3 regions of the Rahnella sp. PD4 genome follow, and region 3 is predicted to be linked to each of the others. Evidence: predicted binding sites of a transcription regulator. Region 3 holds the regulator's gene; each other region holds the start of a gene.
The links. Region 3 encodes PhoB, which activates phosphate uptake and scavenging genes when phosphate is short. Its sites were predicted from a motif close to CTGTCATAAAACTGNCNNAT; they were not measured.

Region 1 (5,588 bases), on a different contig from region 3:
GCGCCTTTGCAATATTTGCGAGGTTTTCAGCCAGTGTCAGTTGCAGATCAATCGCCCCTTTCGCACCCGGCCCGACGGCAATTTTTTCCATGTACATGTCCGGCGCATTGAGGAAGGAACCTTTGTCGCCCACGGCCAGCACGGCCAGCGCGTTGGATTGCCCCATGGCCGTCATGCGTGTGCCTTCAATCGGGTCGACAGCAATATCTACCGCGTCGCCATTGCCGGTACCGACTTTTTCGCCGATGTATAACATCGGCGCTTCATCAATTTCCCCCTCACCAATCACGATGGTGCCATCAATATCAACTTTATTGAGCATGATACGCATGGACTGAACGGCAGCATTATCGGCAAGGTTTTTATCACCACGCCCCAGCCATTTGTAACCAGCCAGCGCAGCAGCTTCGGTCACGCGGGAGAACTCGATTGCTAATTCACGTTTCATTGGAAAGCCTGTAGAAAGAAAAAAGAGGTCGGTGAGACGAGGCTCATCTGTGCCGCAGATTTTAGCACAATGGGAAAAGGCACATAAAAAAACTCCCCAGGTGGGGAGTTTCAGAAAGAGGTGTTGGCGATAAAATACCCGGCGATTACTCGTCGTGATCTTCCCAGGAACGAACACGTGCCACCGCTTTTTGCCAGCCTTTATAGCGGACATTACGTTCCGTCGTTTCAATGCTTGGGCGGAATTCACGTTCGATAGTTGCTTTGCTGCGCACCTCTTCCAGATCGCTCCAGAAACCGACGGCCAGACCGGCGAGGTAGGCAGAACCCAGCGCGGTCACTTCCAGCACTTCAGGGCGCTCTACACGGGTGCCGAGAATGTCTGACTGGAATTGCATCAGGAAATTATTGGCAACCGCACCGCCATCCACTCGCAGCGCCTGCAGACGAGCGCCTGAGTCGGCTTGCATCGCATCCAGCACGTCGCGGGTCTGGTAGGCGATAGATTCCAACGTCGCGCGGATAATGTGGTTACTGTTCGCACCACGGCTCAGACCGAAGATAGCGCCGCGGGCATACGGGTCCCAATAAGGCGCGCCGAGGCCGGTGAAGGCGGGCACCACGTAAACACCATTGGTGTCTTTCACTTTCATGGAGAAATATTCGGAGTCGGTGGCATCGCTGAAAAGCTTCAGTTCATCTCGCAGCCACTGAATGGACGCACCGCCGACAAACACAGCACCTTCCAGCGCATAGTTCACTTCGCCGCGCGGACCGCAGGCGATGGTAGTCAGCAAACCATTTTTAGACGCTACCGCTTCAGTACCGGTATTCATCAGCAGGAAGCAACCGGTGCCGTAGGTATTTTTCGCCATACCCGGTTGGACACACAGCTGGCCATACAGGGCCGCCTGCTGGTCACCGGCGATACCGGCGATAGGGATACGCGTACCGCCTTTACCCCCGATGTTGGTCTGGCCGTAAATCTCAGAAGAAGGGCGAACTTCCGGCAGCATTTCACGCGGAATATCCAGCGCTTCAAGCATGCGCTCATCCCATTGAAGGTCATGGATGTTGAACAACATGGTACGTGAGGCGTTAGTGTAATCCGTCACGTGAACACGACCCTGCGTCATTTTCCAGACCAACCAGGTGTCGACGGTGCCGAACAGCAGTTCGCCGCGTTTAGCGCGTTCACGTGAGCCTTCAACGTGGTCGAGGATCCATTTCAGTTTGGTACCGGAGAAGTACGGGTCGATAACCAGGCCGGTGTTGTGGCGAATGTATTCTTCCAGACCGTCTTTTTTCAGCGTTTCGCAGATGTCAGCTGTGCGGCGGCATTGCCAGACAATCGCATTATAGATTGGCTTGCCAGTTTCTTTTTCCCACACAATGGTAGTTTCGCGCTGGTTGGTGATACCGATACCGGCAATCTGATCGGAATTAATGTCGGCTTTTGCCAACACTTCCACCAGCACCGAGCTTTGCGATGCCCAGATTTCCATCGGGTCATGCTCAACCCAGCCCGATTTCGGGTAGATCTGGGTGAACTCGCGTTGTGCCACGCTGACGATATTGGCATCGTGATCCAGAACTACGGCGCGTGAACTGGTTGTACCCTGGTCGAGTGCAACAATGTATTTTTTTTCGTGAGTCGTATCTGCTGACATAATATTCATCCTACGAATGAGTAAGCTGTGGAACAGTTTAGCCGATCAGGCCTTACGTTGTTTGGATGGCTGAGGTGCTTTTTCTTCTGCCGGTTCATTAATCTGATTTGGCAAATGGCGACCAATCAGCGCCTTGTAGGCGATGGCACCCAGAGAAGCCCCGAGCAACGGGCCAAAAATTGGCACCAGGAAATAAGGAATATCGCGCGCACCGGTGAAGGCAACCTTGCCCCAGCCAGCGAAGAAGGCGAACACTTTCGGACCGAAGTCACGGGCCGGGTTCAGGGCGAATCCGGTCAGTGGCCCCATGGATGCACCGATAACGGCGATCAGGATACCGATAAGCAGCGGTGCCAGCGGGCCACGTGGAATACCGTTGCCATCATCAGTCAGGCCGAGGATTAACGCCATCAGAATGGCTGTAATCACCGTTTCTACCAGAAACGCCTGCAATACGCTGATGTGCGGGTTCGGATAGGTAGAGAAAATACCGGCCAGATCCAGACTTTCGACGCTGCCGCGGACCATATTGTGGCTTTGCTCAAAATCGAAGAACAGATTGTAGTAAAGGCCATAAACCAGTGCAGCGGCGCAAAAAGCACCGGCGACCTGTGCCACGATGTAAGGCAGAACTTTGCGTCCTTCAAAGTTTGCAAACAAACAAAGTGCAACGGTCACCGCCGGATTCAGGTGTGCACCGGAGATGGCGGCTGTCAGGTAGATGGCCATTGCCACACCCAGACCCCAGATGATACTGATTTCCCACTGGCCAAAGGTTGCCCCGGCAAGTTTCATTGCTGCGACACAGCCCGCACCAAAGAAAATGATAAGCCCGGTACCCAGAAACTCAGCGATGCACTGACCTTTTAATGTGGAACTCATGGTTTGGCTCATAGTTTGATCCTGCTAAGGATGATGTTAATGGTTAGTTATAGTTTTTCTGTTATGTCGTTTGTGAACGTAATCGGATTTTGGCGTTCATCATTAAATGAGAACGTAATGTGAATTTATCGTTAACGAGCATAAACGAGAAATAGCGAAATCAAATTTTGTGTGTTGCGTCATAAAAATGAGCGATTTCGCGTATTGTCGGACCATGATGCCGCGCCAAAAGGCCTGGATTTAACATTTTCAGCGCGCGTTGCTGACAAACGAGCATCACTATTACGTGTTGCACGGTGGCTACGGTTATTCGGCATTAAAGGCTATTTCTGGCGTGTGACGCTGCTTTTTAGGCATTTCCTGATACCCGGCACTGTAAAATTGCAACAGACTGCGTGGATAGAGGGGTTGCGGGTAGACAGATCAAAGCTGGCTACATACAATCACCCGTTAAGACACCTGCCGGTTTTATGCAATTCTCTGATGAATTCGTTATAAAAATCGACGGAGTGCAGGAATTTTTGAGCCGTGTCCGGACGATGCGGCAGAACATAAGATGTGCGCCTTGCGAACATAAGGGGACCGAAAAATGTCATTTGAAGTATTTGAGAAATTAGAAGCTAAAGTTCAGCAAGCGATCGATACCATTACTCTGTTGCAGATGGAAATCGAAGAACTGAAAGAGCAGAACAACGCCCTGTCTCAGGAAGTTCAGCAAGCCAGCGGCAATCATGAGTCTCTGGTGCGTGAAAATGCGCAGCTGAAAGAAGAACAACACGTATGGCAGGATCGTCTGCGTGCACTGTTGGGAAAAATGGAAGAAGTTTAATGACTTCATATTCCAAATAAAAAAGGACGCCAAGGCGTCCTTTTTTGTTGTGCACAGAAGAAAATTATTCTATATCGAGCGGGTCTTCTGACAGCACGATACCGGTATTATCGGCATAAAGATGGTCGCCGGAGAAGAAGGTGACGCCGCCGAAATTGACACGAATGTCGCTTTCGCCGATTCCTTCACTGCCTGCGCCAGCCGGGATAGCCGCCATCGCCTGAATACCCAGGTCCAACTCTTCGAGATCGTCAACCTGACGGACTGCACCATAAATCACGATGCCTTCCCATTCGTTCTGGAACGCGAGGCGTGCCAGTCCGGCATCCAGCAGTGCGCGACGCACAGAACCGCCGCCATCAATCACTAACACACGGCCACGGCCGTTTTCTTCCAGCAGGTCATAAAGCAAGCCATTATCTTCGAAGCATTTCACAGTGGTGATTTGCCCGCCAAATGAAGTACGGCCGCCAAAGTTGGAGAACAAGGGTTCGACGACATTCACTTCTTCATGGTAGATGTCGCAAAGTTCGGAAGTATCGTATTTCATAGGTTTTCATCTGGTTGCTGCATGAATGCTCAGTATATCCCTTTCCGGCGGATGTTGGCAAAATCATCAATTGTTAAATGTGAAAAGTGACCTGATAAACGCACATCAGGCCAACTTTGTTCAATTGAGTAACAGTCCTACTGCAAACAAGACGTTAGTCAGCAACGCCGTTTTTACCATATGTTCCAGTAACGGGCGGACTTCGGTGGATGTTGTGGATTTCATCACCCGCGCCACATGTTTCGCCAGCATCGGAATCGCCAGAATAAACAGCCAGCCGGTCCAATGATGCAGGTATACGGCGGAGAAAATGACCAGACACAGCACGGCGGCGGTCAGGATGATAGTGTGATAACGGCGGGCGTTAACCGTCCCGAGGCGAACCGCCAGTGTATTCTTGCCATTGATACTGTCGGTTTCGATATCGCGCAAATTATTGATATTGAGCACGGCGGTGGAGAGCAAACCGGTTGCCGTCGCCGGAAGCATCACGATCCAGTCGAAATAGCCTGCCTGTAAATAAAACGTCCCCGCGACACTGATCCAGCCGAAGAAAATAAGAACGGAAATATCGCCAAGCCCCATGTAGCCATAAGGCCGTGTGCCGACGGTATAGGTAATCGCCGCACCAATCGACAGCAAGCCGAGAACCAAAAACCCGACCACATCACTGGGTTTATGGCAGGCCACGGCGATGAGCGCGATACCGCAAATTATGGTCAGCGCGATGGTCAGGATAATGGCGTGCTTCATCTGCGCAGCGGTAATCAGCCCCTTTTGCATTCCGCGCAGAGGGCCGACGCGATCCGGGGTATCGCTGCCTTTCTCTGCGTCCCCATAGTCATTCGCCAGATTCGACAGGATTTGCAGACAGCCGGCAGTCAGCAGTGCCAGCAATGCAATAAGCGGATGGAAGGTATTTTGCAGGCTGGCAATGGCAGAACCCATGACGATAGAGGCAAACGCCAGTGGCAAGGTTTTCGGGCGCAAGCTTTCCAGCCAGGCGCGGGCGGGCGTCGTCGGTGTGCAGGAAGTGATTATGCTCATAGATGATTTCGCTCAGGTGAAGAATCAGTCCGAAATCTAAAAAAAATCAGGGAGGCAAACGCCTCCCTGAAGATCACTTTCGGAACGTATGAGCAAATTATAAGATAAAACGGCTCAGATCTTCATCAGCTACCAGCTGGTCAAGGTGGCTTCTAACATAATC
Region 2 (5,588 bases), on a different contig from region 3:
TGCCATCACACACATCACCGCCCAGGCCAGTTCCGGCATTGTGCGCAGAAAAGCGACAAAGGTACGGATGCTGAATTTCACCCATTTAGGCGAATCTGTATTACCGGCGGCGAGAAAAGCCAACACAATAGCCAGCGCCGTCGACAATATCGTCGAGGACAACGCCAGCTGGATAGTTTCCCAAATCAGCGGCAGCTGAATATTGAGACGGTATCCCCAATACGCCAGTGACCCTTCAGTATGGCCGTCAGCAAACAATAATGACCAGTGTAATACCGGTACAGTCTGTCCAATATAATCAAAGAAGCTGGGTGCGGAGAAAAAAATAGTTTTTAAATTAAGCTCGGAAACATTGCCTGACCACAGATATAACAACAGCATCAACCCTGACCAGACCAGTGCCTCCCGCTTTTGTTTACCGCGTATCTGCTGGTAATAACGATTGAAATCTTTGTTCAAAATAATATTTCCGGTTTGCAGATAATCATTATTCCTCCCCTTCGCAGGGGAGGGAGCTACGGGTTAGCGACTGCCTTTAGTTAACTCACGCTTCATATCAATAATCTGCTGATATTCTGCCAGAGACGTCTCGCCGATATGCTGTTTGCCTCCCACTGCTTTCACGAAACAAGCGTGGTCATCTTTATCCAGTTTCTTAATGGCGGAAACCAGCTTAGCTTTAAATGCCGGTGGCAAATCACTACGCACTAAAATCGGGCCATTTGGGATCAGCGGAGATTCCCAAATAATACGAATTTTCTTCATCAGATCCGGATGGTCCATGCGGATCATTCGGTTGAACGCACCGGAGGTATAACCGGTTTCACGGTCGCCGATCATTGAAGCCCATGTTACGGCACCTTCAAACTGACCGTTCAGCACACCAAGAATATCCTGCTCATGGCCACCGGAGAAGGTGACACTGGAGAAGAAATTGTTATATTTATTATCCGTGGTACCGCCAAATTCTTTCTTGAATGTCTGGTTCGGGATCAGGTAACCGGAAGTGGAATCCGGGTCAGCGAAACCGAATGATTTGCCTTTCAGGTCAGATAATTTCTGATACGGGCTGTCGGCTTTAACAATAACAACGGAGTGATAACCACGAGATTTGTCGGTATCGTCAATCACGATGCCCACCAGATCCACCGCTTTCGGATTATTAATATAAACCGAAGCAAAAGATGAAGGTGACATGCTTAATACCATGTCGACTTTCTTACCTAACAACCCCTGAATAACACCTGAATAATCGGATGAATTACGCAGTTTGGTATCCACATTTAATTCTTTATCGAAGAAATCTTTTACACACTGATTATCACCGATTTGCTGAGTGGCATTCTGCCCGCCCAAAATACCTAAGTTTAATTCTTTAGGAGCATCTTCTGCCATGCTGTACATCGCGGTAAAAGAACCTGCTACGAAGACTGCCAGACGTAATAACTTCTTCATGAAATAATGACCTTGTGTAGATTGAGTGAAAGTAGAAATAAGCACTGCAAAAAAATAAATAACATTATTATTTAACTGTTTATAGCGTCGTGCTCTTCACCGTATAACTGATGCAAAATATCATCAGTTAACTGATCCGGATGTCCGTCGAAAATAATCTGACCTTTCGCGATGCCGATAACGCGGGTGCAATAATCTTTCACCAGTTCTACCGAATGCAGATTGACCATCACGGCAATATTCTCTTCGCTGACTTTTTTCAGCGCATTCATGATGCGCAGGGTATTTTTCGGATCCAGTGACGCCACCGGTTCATCAGCCAGCAGAATTTTTGGGTTCTGCATCAGCGCACGACAAATCGCTACCCGTTGCATCTGGCCACCGGAAAGGTTTTCGGCACGCTGCAACGCATGCGGCAACATGTGCAACCATTCAAGCAAAGAGATGGCACGGGCACGGTCTTCGTCGTCGAACTGATTAAAAAATGATTTGAACGTTGAGGTGTGACTGAGACGCCCCAGTAACACATTTGTCAGAACATCAAGACGAGGTACCAGACAGAAATCCTGGAAAATCATGCCACAACACGAGCGCCAGCGACGCAACGCTTTGCCGGTCAGCCCTGCCAGTTCCTGGTGTTCGCCATTTTCGTAATGGCATACCACACTGCCTTCTGTGAGCGGGATAGTCCCGTTGAGAACATGCAGCAGAGTGGATTTACCTGCGCCGGAACGGCCAATTACCGCCACGAATTCACCGGCATGGAGATCAAAATTGATGTCATTCAGGACACGCTGACCTGATTTGTAGGATTTCACGAGACCCTTGACGTCCAGAACCTTGTTCAGATGCTGTGGCCCGGTCTGAGGATATTCAGCCTGTGCCAGCTTAAGTTGAGCTTGAGCCATGATGCTGTCTCTCGGTTGCTTTCGTTATCTGGCGTTCATTAAGCGCGAGTTTTATGACACATCAATGACGATTTAATGGACAGCGCATGACAAAAATGCAACAGATTAAGTGAAATTACCTAACCCATATCCCGAATGACATTTAACTTAATAAGTATCATTTAAGCCTATGATTAGATGGCATCACATTAAAAAAGGAAGATGAAATGGATAATCTGTCACTCATCGCCACGCTGAAAGAGATTGCAGGCAGCCGCCACGTGTTGACCGGCGATAGCAATACCGAACGCTATCGTAAAGGGTTCCGCTCCGGTGGCGGCAAAGCGCTGGCGGTGGTTTTTCCGCAAACGCTGCTGCAACAGTGGCAACTGCTCAAGGCCTGTATCGCCGCCGATAAGATTGTCATTATGCAGGCCGCCAATACCGGCCTGACCGAAGGCTCGACGCCCAGCGGCGACGACTATGACCGCGACATTATTATTTTCAGCACACTGAAACTGGACCAGATCCAGTTACTCGACGGTGGCCATCAGGTGATCGGCTTTCCCGGCAGCACGCTCTACAAACTGGAAAAGATCCTCAAACCCTACAACCGCGAACCGCACTCGGTAATTGGCTCGTCCTGCATTGGCGCGTCGGTGGTCGGCGGGATTTGTAATAATTCCGGCGGATCGCTGGTGAAACGCGGACCGGCATATACCGAAATGGCGTTGTATGCGCAGATCGATGTGCAGGGTGAATTGCAACTGATTAACCATCTGGGAATTAACCTTGGCGAAACGCCGGAAGAAATCCTCACACGTCTCGAAAGAGGCGATTACCGTGAAACCGATATCACGCATGATCAGCGCCTGGCCTCGGATCATGATTATGCTTCTCGTGTCCGCGAAGTTGATGCGGATACACCATCGCGTTTCAACGCGGATGAACGACGTTTATTTGAAGCATCAGGTTGTGCGGGTAAACTGGCCGTTTTCGCCGTACGGCTGGATACCTTTCCGGCAGAAACACAACAGCAGGTTTTTTACATCGGCACCAATGACACTGCGGTGTTGACAGAATTACGTCGTCAGATCCTGCGTGATTTCGTTAATCTTCCGGTGGCCGGGGAATATATGCATCGGGATATTTTCGATATCACCGAAGTCTACGGTAAAGATACATTTATGATGATCGACAAGCTTGGCACCGACAAAATGCCGGACATGTTTACTGCCAAAGGGAAGTTCGATGCGCACGCCAGTAAGGTTCCATTCCTGCCCAAAAATTTCAGTGACCGTGTGATGCAATGCCTGAGCAAAGCTTTACCTAATCACCTTCCCCCCCGCATGAAACAGTACCGTGACCGGTTTGAACATCACTTACTGCTGAAAATGTCCGGCCCCGGCATTGACGAGGCCCGAACCTTTCTGACACGTTTCTTTACTGAGGGTCAGGGTGATTTCTTTATCTGTTCTGCCGACGAAGGCAAAAAAGCTTTCCTGCACCGCTTCGCCGCCGCTGGTGCCGCCGTGCGCTATCACGCAGTACATGAAAAAGAAGTGGAAGATATTCTGGCGCTGGACATCGCGCTGCGTCGTAACGACCGCGACTGGTTTGAAACACTGCCGGAAGATATCAACAGTCAGCTGGTGGCAAAATTGTATTACGGCCATTTCATGTGCCATGTGTTCCATCAGGATTACATCGTCAAAAAAGGCGCAAACAGCAAGGCGCTGAAACACAAAATGTTAGCGCTGCTCGACGCTAAAGGTGCGGAATATCCCGCTGAACATAACGTCGGCCATTTGTATATTGCGAAACCCCATCTGAAAGAATTCTACCGACAGGCCGACCCGACCAACAGTTTTAACCCGGGGATCGGGAAAACCAGTAAGCTAAAAAACTGGCAGGATTGATACTTTCATCTCTTCCCCTGCGAAAGGGGTTAATACCTCCCTCCCCTTCGCAGGGGAGGGAGCAATGCAACCTCATCTCATCAATACTCAGAATAGTTGCGTTCCATAGCCCCACATGATCACCGTCAGAGCCAAAAGTAGTTCTAAAACCAGAACACCCATTGCCAGCGTTGAACTGGAGAACAGAAAACCTTCGCGCCGGTCGATATTGAGAAAGTTAGGGATGCCGAGATATAACAGATATCCGCTGTAACACAGGCCAATGAGTCCGACAAACAGACATAACCAGACCATCGGGTAAAGGGCTACGATCCCGCTGAGGAACATCGGGGTAGCAACATAGCCGGCGAAGACGATACAGCTGTTGAGTGTCGGCCGGCTATCATAACGACGCGCCATTCCATAGATAATCCGTCCCATAAGGGCAACGGCAGCAAGCATCAGAACATAGAAAACGACTGCGATATAAGACGCCGTGAACAGGGAAACCCGCAGCGTCTCGCCGTCACCGAAGTTCCAGCCCAGTTGTGTTGTTCCGATGAAAGAGCAGACTACCGGGATCAGCGCCATTAACAGAACATGGTGTGAATACACATGTGAAACGGTTTCCCGCTCACGCTGGATTTGTTGCAGTTCGGGACCTGGATTGGATATCAGCCCCCAGACATGATTAGCCATGAAACACCCCCTTGTACGCCGAAAGCCGCCAGCAGCGTGCTGTGATAAACCTTCGGCAATGCCGTTCAGACAAGGGCATAAGGAAGGTGGCGGCCTGTCTATATTATAGTCGTTATTGCCAGTTTTGCTGGCACGGCCAATACAGTGTAATGGGTGATTAACCGCATCAGATCGCCTTTAGTGGATATAGCGTGCCGCCGTAAACGTCACGCCAACCAGTACAAGCATCATGCCAATAATCCATCGGGTCTGTGTGATCATGAGTTCATAAAACATTGTCTGCATTGCACTCATTGAAGCTTCAATCTTCACAAAACGTTGATCTATTTTGTCAAAGCGCTCATCCACTCGTTCAAACTGTTTATCCACTCGCTCAAACTGTTTATCCACCTGTTCAAACTGTTTATCTATCCGCACCAGATGGTCGTCAATTCTCAGGAGGTGCCCGTCGATACGGGCGATGCTCTGTTCGGTTTTTCCGACACGCTCACCGATATCGGTCACGACATCGGTGAGCGTGACCATCTGGTATTCCAGTTTTCCGACACGGAGATTCGTTTCTGTAACCACTACGGTCAGCTGGCTGACCTGCTGTTCCACCTTCCCCACACGCAGATTCAGCCCGGCGATTTCCTCACCATTTTTGATT
Region 3 (5,588 bases):
CGGGCACCTTCAAGCTGACGCATCTGTGTGACATCGCGTGCCACCATCAGCAGTTGCCCTTCTGAATAAGGCATAACGCGAAACTCGACGTAATGCTCGTTATTGAGTTGCAGATTCAGCGCCCGACTGAAATCGCGGGTCTGGATCCACAGCCGGAATTCCGGATAACGCAGCAGGTTGAAGATATGTTGCCCGTTATCTTCCGGCCAGCGGAAACCGAGCAGATCCTGCGCCAGCCCGTTACACCAGAAAATATTGCCTTCTTCCGTGGTCAGCACCACGGCATCGGGCAGCGATTCAGCACCGCTGCGAAAACGTTTGATCAACTGACCTAATTCGCGACGCCGACGCCGGTTGCGCATCTGCATCTGGTTAAGCCCGTAGAACAGCGGCTCCCAGCTCCAGCGGCCGTTCGGCGGCGTAATACTGCGGTCAAGCCACAGCCAGTGAGAGAGTTTAAGCTGGTTGTAATAATTCCAGCCCAGTGCCGCAACCAGCGACACAAACAGGAGCCAGCCGAAATGACCGACGAAAATACCGAGAATTAACGCTGGCAGACAAAAGAGAAAAAATTCGCCGGCCAATCGTTTCCATGACAAACGTTCTAGCACACAGATTCTCCGCTGTGAGGACTCAATAACGCGTTGAAAAACGGTATCCGGTACCACGAACAGTCTGGATCATTCTGTCATGTCCGCTGGTTTCCAACGCCTTACGCAAACGACGAATATGCACGTCTACGGTGCGATCTTCCACATAAACGTTAGTGCCCCAGACGTTATTGAGCAACTGTTCCCGGCTATAAACACGTTCAGAATGCGTCATAAAGAAGTGTAATAACTTAAATTCTGTCGGCCCCATATCAAGCGCCTGTTCGTTGGCCATCACCCGGTGAGACGAGGGATCCAGGCTTAAACCCTGCATGTCGATCACTTCTTCCACCGCCATTGGCGAGATGCGACGCATCACCGCTTTAATGCGGGCAACCAGCTCTTTCGGGGAAAACGGTTTGGTGATGTAATCATCGGCACCGACTTCGAGGCCACGCACCCGATCTTCTTCTTCACCGCGTGCGGTCAACATCATTACCGGAATTTCGCGGGTCAGCGCCTCACGTTTAAGATGCTTAATAAACTGAATACCGGAACCGCCAGGTAACATCCAGTCGAGCAGGATAAGTTCAGGGTAAGGTTCAACAAGCTGCCCAATCGCTGAATCAAAATCCTCAGCTTCTACGGCCTGATAGCCATTTTGTTCCAGTACAAAACACACCATTTCACGGATTGGAGCTTCGTCTTCAACCACCAATATACGTCTAGCCATCGTAGGTCCTGCCAATAGGTTAGCGATCTTTTATTTGATTGCGGGCGCCATTATGCGTCAGTTTTGTGACAGATTTATGAATGAAAAGAATGGTTCATTACAGTCAAATATGACAGATAATTAGCGGCCATCTCGCTGAAATTGGACTGATTTATCGGGGACATCTCCCCCCGCCGACGTTTATACTTTGCCCCATTGTCGTCATCCAGGGTTCATACAGGAGTCTCATGCGCCTGATCCACACGTCAGACTGGCATCTTGGCCAGTACTTTTTCACCAAAAGCCGTGCAGCCGAACATCAGGCATTTCTGCGCTGGCTGACCGGTCAGGTGCAGCAACATCAGGTCGACGCCGTGATTGTCGCGGGTGATATTTTCGATACCGGATCACCGCCCAGTTATGCCCGCGAATTGTATAACCGCTTCGTGGTGGAATTACAACAAACCGGCTGTCAGCTGGTGGTACTGGCTGGCAACCACGATTCCGTCGCAACACTTAATGAATCACGCGAGCTACTTTCCTGCCTGAATACGCGGGTGATTGCCACTGTCGGCGAAAATCTGTCTGAACAGATTTTGGTGCTCAGTCAGCGTGACGGAAAACCGGGCGCGGTACTGTGTGCCATCCCGTTTTTACTCCCGCGTGATCTGCTGGCCAGTCAGGCCGGTCAGTCCGGCAGCGACAAACAACTGGCATTGCAGGAAGCCATCGCCGCACATTATGACGCGCTCTGGCAGGCCGCGCAGGCCAGGCGTGATGAACTTGGCATACCGCTGCCCGTTATTGCAACCGGCCATCTGACCACCGTTGGCGTCAGTACTTCTGATTCCGTGCGTGACATCTATATAGGCACACTTGACGCCTTCCCCGCGCAGGCGTTCCCGCCGGTTGATTATGTGGCGCTTGGCCATATTCACCGCGCACAGTGCGTCGCAAAAACTCACCACATCCGTTACAGCGGTTCGCCAATTGCCCTGAGCTTTGACGAACTGAGCAAAGCCAAAAGTGTGTATCTGCTCGATTTCGACGGGGCAACGCTCAGTGCCATCGACACGCTGGAAATTCCTGTTTTCCAGCCCATGCAGATACTCAAAGGCTCGCTGGCGGAAATTGAAAAGCAACTGGCGCAGTTCGAAGGCGGCGATGCACAAAAACCCGTCTGGCTTGATATCGAAGTCGCCACGCAGGATTATCTCAGCGATATTCAGCGGCGTATTCAGGCGCTGACTGCGGATTTGCCGGTGGAAGTTGTCCTGTTGCGCCGCAGCAAAGAACAGCGCATCAGCAGCATTGAGCAGCAGGAAAAAGAGACCCTCAGTGAACTGAGCGTCAGCGACGTCTTTGAACGGCGGCTGGCGCTGGAGCCGGACCCTGATGCCCCCCGTCAGGCGCGGATGCGCACTCTTTTTGCTCAGGTTGTTGAGCAGGTCACGCACGGTCAGAATGCAGAGGACAGCGCACAATGAAAATTCTCAGCCTGCGTTTAAAAAACCTGAACTCGCTGGAAGGCGAATGGAAAATTGATTTCACTGCCGAGCCGTTCGCCAGCAACGGATTATTCGCGATCACCGGCCCGACCGGTGCAGGGAAAACCACCCTGCTTGATGCCATTTGTCTGGCGCTTTATCATCAGACGCCACGTCTGAACATCACACCAAGCCAGAACGAACTGATGACCCGCCACACCGCCGAATCGCTGGCTGAGGTGGAGTTTGAAGTTAAAGGCGTAGCTTACCGCGCATTCTGGAGCCAGCGTCGTGCTAAAAATTCGCCGGATGGCAACTTGCAGGCACCGAAAGTCGAGCTGGCGTTACTGGCCGGCGGCAAAATTCTGGCCGATAAAGTGCGCGACAAACTCGACGCCATCGCCACACTGACCGGGCTGGATTTCGGCCGTTTCACCAAATCCATGATGCTGTCTCAGGGGCAGTTCGCCGCGTTTCTGAATGCTGATGCCAACGACCGCGCCGAATTGCTGGAAGAACTGACCGGCACCGAAATTTACGGACGGCTGTCTCAGCGCGTCTTTGAGCAACATAAAGAAGCGCGCATCGTACTCGACGGTCTGCATCAGCGCATGTCCGGCATCGAACTGCTCAGCGAAGAACAACGCCAGACGCTGGAGGCACAGCATGCTGAACTGAACGCACAGGAAAACAGCCTCAGCCAACAGGCGCAGCAACGCCTGCGGGATCTGAACTGGCTGCAACAATGGCAACAGGTGCAGCAAAAACTTCAGCAATCTCAGTTGCAGCTGGCTGCCGCTGAGCAGGAAAATCTGGCCGCCGCGCCGCAGTTACAACAGCTGGCACGCAGTGAACCGGCGGAAAAACTGCGTCCGTTACTCAATGACCGTCAGCGTTGTCAGGAAGAGTCACAACGCCTTCAGCAGCATCTGACGCAACTGATACAGCAACAGGAACAGCAGATCGCGCAGATGGCGCCGCTGAACCAGGCAGCAGAACAGGCGCAAACTGCACGTCAGAAGCAGGCCGAAGAACAGCGCCGGATGCAAACGCTGATCGAAGAAAAAATCCTGCCGCTGGACGGTGAAATCGCTCAGTGGCACAAATCACTGGCAGAAACACAGCGGGCGGTCAGTGAATCGCAGAAACAGGCCGCTGACCAGAACACAACACTGCGGCAAATAACGGCAGAACGACAAAAACTGGATGAAGAAAACCGCCAGCATCAAACCCGGCAGACCGCACTGACCGAAGCCCTTAACGCCGCACAGCAGCGTCAGGCAGCTCTGGAAAAACAGCATCCGCTGGCAGCCTTACAGAAACGGCAAACAGAACTGATGCAACTCCGGCCGGTGCGACAACAGCTTTTTTCGCTCGCGCAACTTTTCCCGCAGCTTAACCAGCGCGTGCAGCAACAAAACCAAGATTTTGCGCAGTATCAGGTACAACTGGCTGAGGAAGAGCAGCGCCTGGATAAGATCCGCCTGCAATGTCAGACACAACTTGAACATCTCAACGACGTAAAAACGCTGCATAAACAGGAAATGCTGATCGTCAGCCTCGAAGCTGAACGCGCGAATTTGCAAAGCGGTAAAGCCTGCCCGTTGTGCGGCTCGACCTCGCATCCGGCGGTTGAACACTATCAGGAGATCAAACCTTCTGAAACCGCACAGCGCGTCGAGAAAATGCAGCTTGAATTCGATGCGGTAAAAGCCAGCGGTATCGAACTGGCGGCGAAGATCAAAAGCCTGAAAGAACAGCAAAGACGTCTGCAGATCCTGATGGAGCAGGATCAGCAGCAACTGAATGCGCAGACGGCAAACTGGCAACAGCTCAGCATGCCGCTGAATCTGACGTTTACCCTGCATGACACCACTGACATCTCGCAATGGCTGACCGCCCGCGACGAAGAAGAGCAGCAGTCTCAGGCGCTGACCGGCCAGCACGAACAGCTGGCACGGGCACTTCAACAGGCGAAAGATGCCCTGACTGACGCCCTGAATCTCCAACAGAAAGTACAACAGCAAAGTGCATTGCTGACCGAACGCATTACGCGGCTGGTAGAAATAGAGGCGAAATCTCAGCAAGACCTTGTCCGGTTGCAAAAACAACAGGCCGAAGGTGAAAAAGCGCTTTCTGAGCTTCATGCCCGGCGCCTCGAACTGTTCGGCGAGCGCCAGGTGGCTCAGGTTCGCGAACACTTACATCAGCAACAGCAGGCGGCAGAAAAAGCGTTCAGTGATGCCCAGACCGCGCTGCATAAGGCGCAGGAACAACGCGACCAGCTTGCCGGTCAGCTGGCCAGTGCGCAAAAGCAACAATTACAGACCAGCGCACAACTGACGCAAACGGAACAGGTGTGGCAACAGGCGCTGAGCACCAGCGGGTTTGCCGATGAAGCCGCGGTGAAAGAAGCGCTGCTTGACGACGTGCTGCGCCAACAGCTGCAGCAACGCAAAGAACATCTGCAACAACAACTTGCACAGGCTCAGGCATTACTGACTGACGCCAGAGATATGCTGGAAAAGCATCGTCTTGTCCGCCCTGCTCATCTGAGTGAATCTGACGGTGATCTTAATGCCCTGACCGTGCAGCAGACGGAACTGGCTCAACAACTGAAAGCGTTACAACAACGTCTGGGCGAAGTGAAGAACCAACTGGAAAGCGACAAGCAGCGCCACAGCGGACAACAGGCGCTGATTGCTCAGATAGCGCAGGCACAGCTGACCTGTGATGACTGGGGTTATCTCAATCAGATGATTGGGTCCAGTGACGGGGCGAAATTCCGTAAATTCGCGC

Region 1: the regulator PhoB is predicted to act here: its motif matches at 3,176-3,195, upstream of ACOZIO_RS22875 (MIP/aquaporin family protein).
Region 2: the regulator PhoB is predicted to act here: its motif matches at 2,404-2,423, upstream of phnC (phosphonate ABC transporter ATP-binding protein).

What each region holds. Positions count from the first base shown of each region.
Region 1 is NZ_JBLZQF010000013.1:80,293-85,880, forward strand. Features, by position in the region: gene glpX (class II fructose-bisphosphatase) at 1-448, opposite strand, end outside; gene glpK (glycerol kinase GlpK) at 594-2,117, opposite strand; gene ACOZIO_RS22875 (MIP/aquaporin family protein) at 2,163-3,011, opposite strand; gene zapB (septal ring assembly protein ZapB) at 3,589-3,828, shown strand; gene rraA (ribonuclease E activity regulator RraA) at 3,893-4,378, opposite strand; gene ACOZIO_RS22890 (1,4-dihydroxy-2-naphthoate polyprenyltransferase) at 4,499-5,425, opposite strand; gene hslU (HslU--HslV peptidase ATPase subunit) at 5,523-5,588, opposite strand, start outside.
Region 2 is NZ_JBLZQF010000008.1:175,281-180,868, reverse strand. Features, by position in the region: gene phnE (phosphonate ABC transporter, permease protein PhnE) at 1-459, opposite strand, end outside; gene phnD (phosphonate ABC transporter substrate-binding protein) at 523-1,455, opposite strand; gene phnC (phosphonate ABC transporter ATP-binding protein) at 1,527-2,363, opposite strand; gene dld (D-lactate dehydrogenase) at 2,570-4,261, shown strand; gene ACOZIO_RS19245 (Yip1 family protein) at 4,349-4,939, opposite strand; gene ACOZIO_RS19240 (hypothetical protein) at 5,117-5,588, opposite strand, start outside.
Region 3 is NZ_JBLZQF010000003.1:514,310-519,897, reverse strand. Features, by position in the region: gene phoR (phosphate regulon sensor histidine kinase PhoR) at 1-611, opposite strand, end outside; gene phoB (phosphate response regulator transcription factor PhoB) at 634-1,323, opposite strand; gene sbcD (exonuclease subunit SbcD) at 1,551-2,789, shown strand; gene sbcC (exonuclease subunit SbcC) at 2,786-5,588, shown strand, end outside.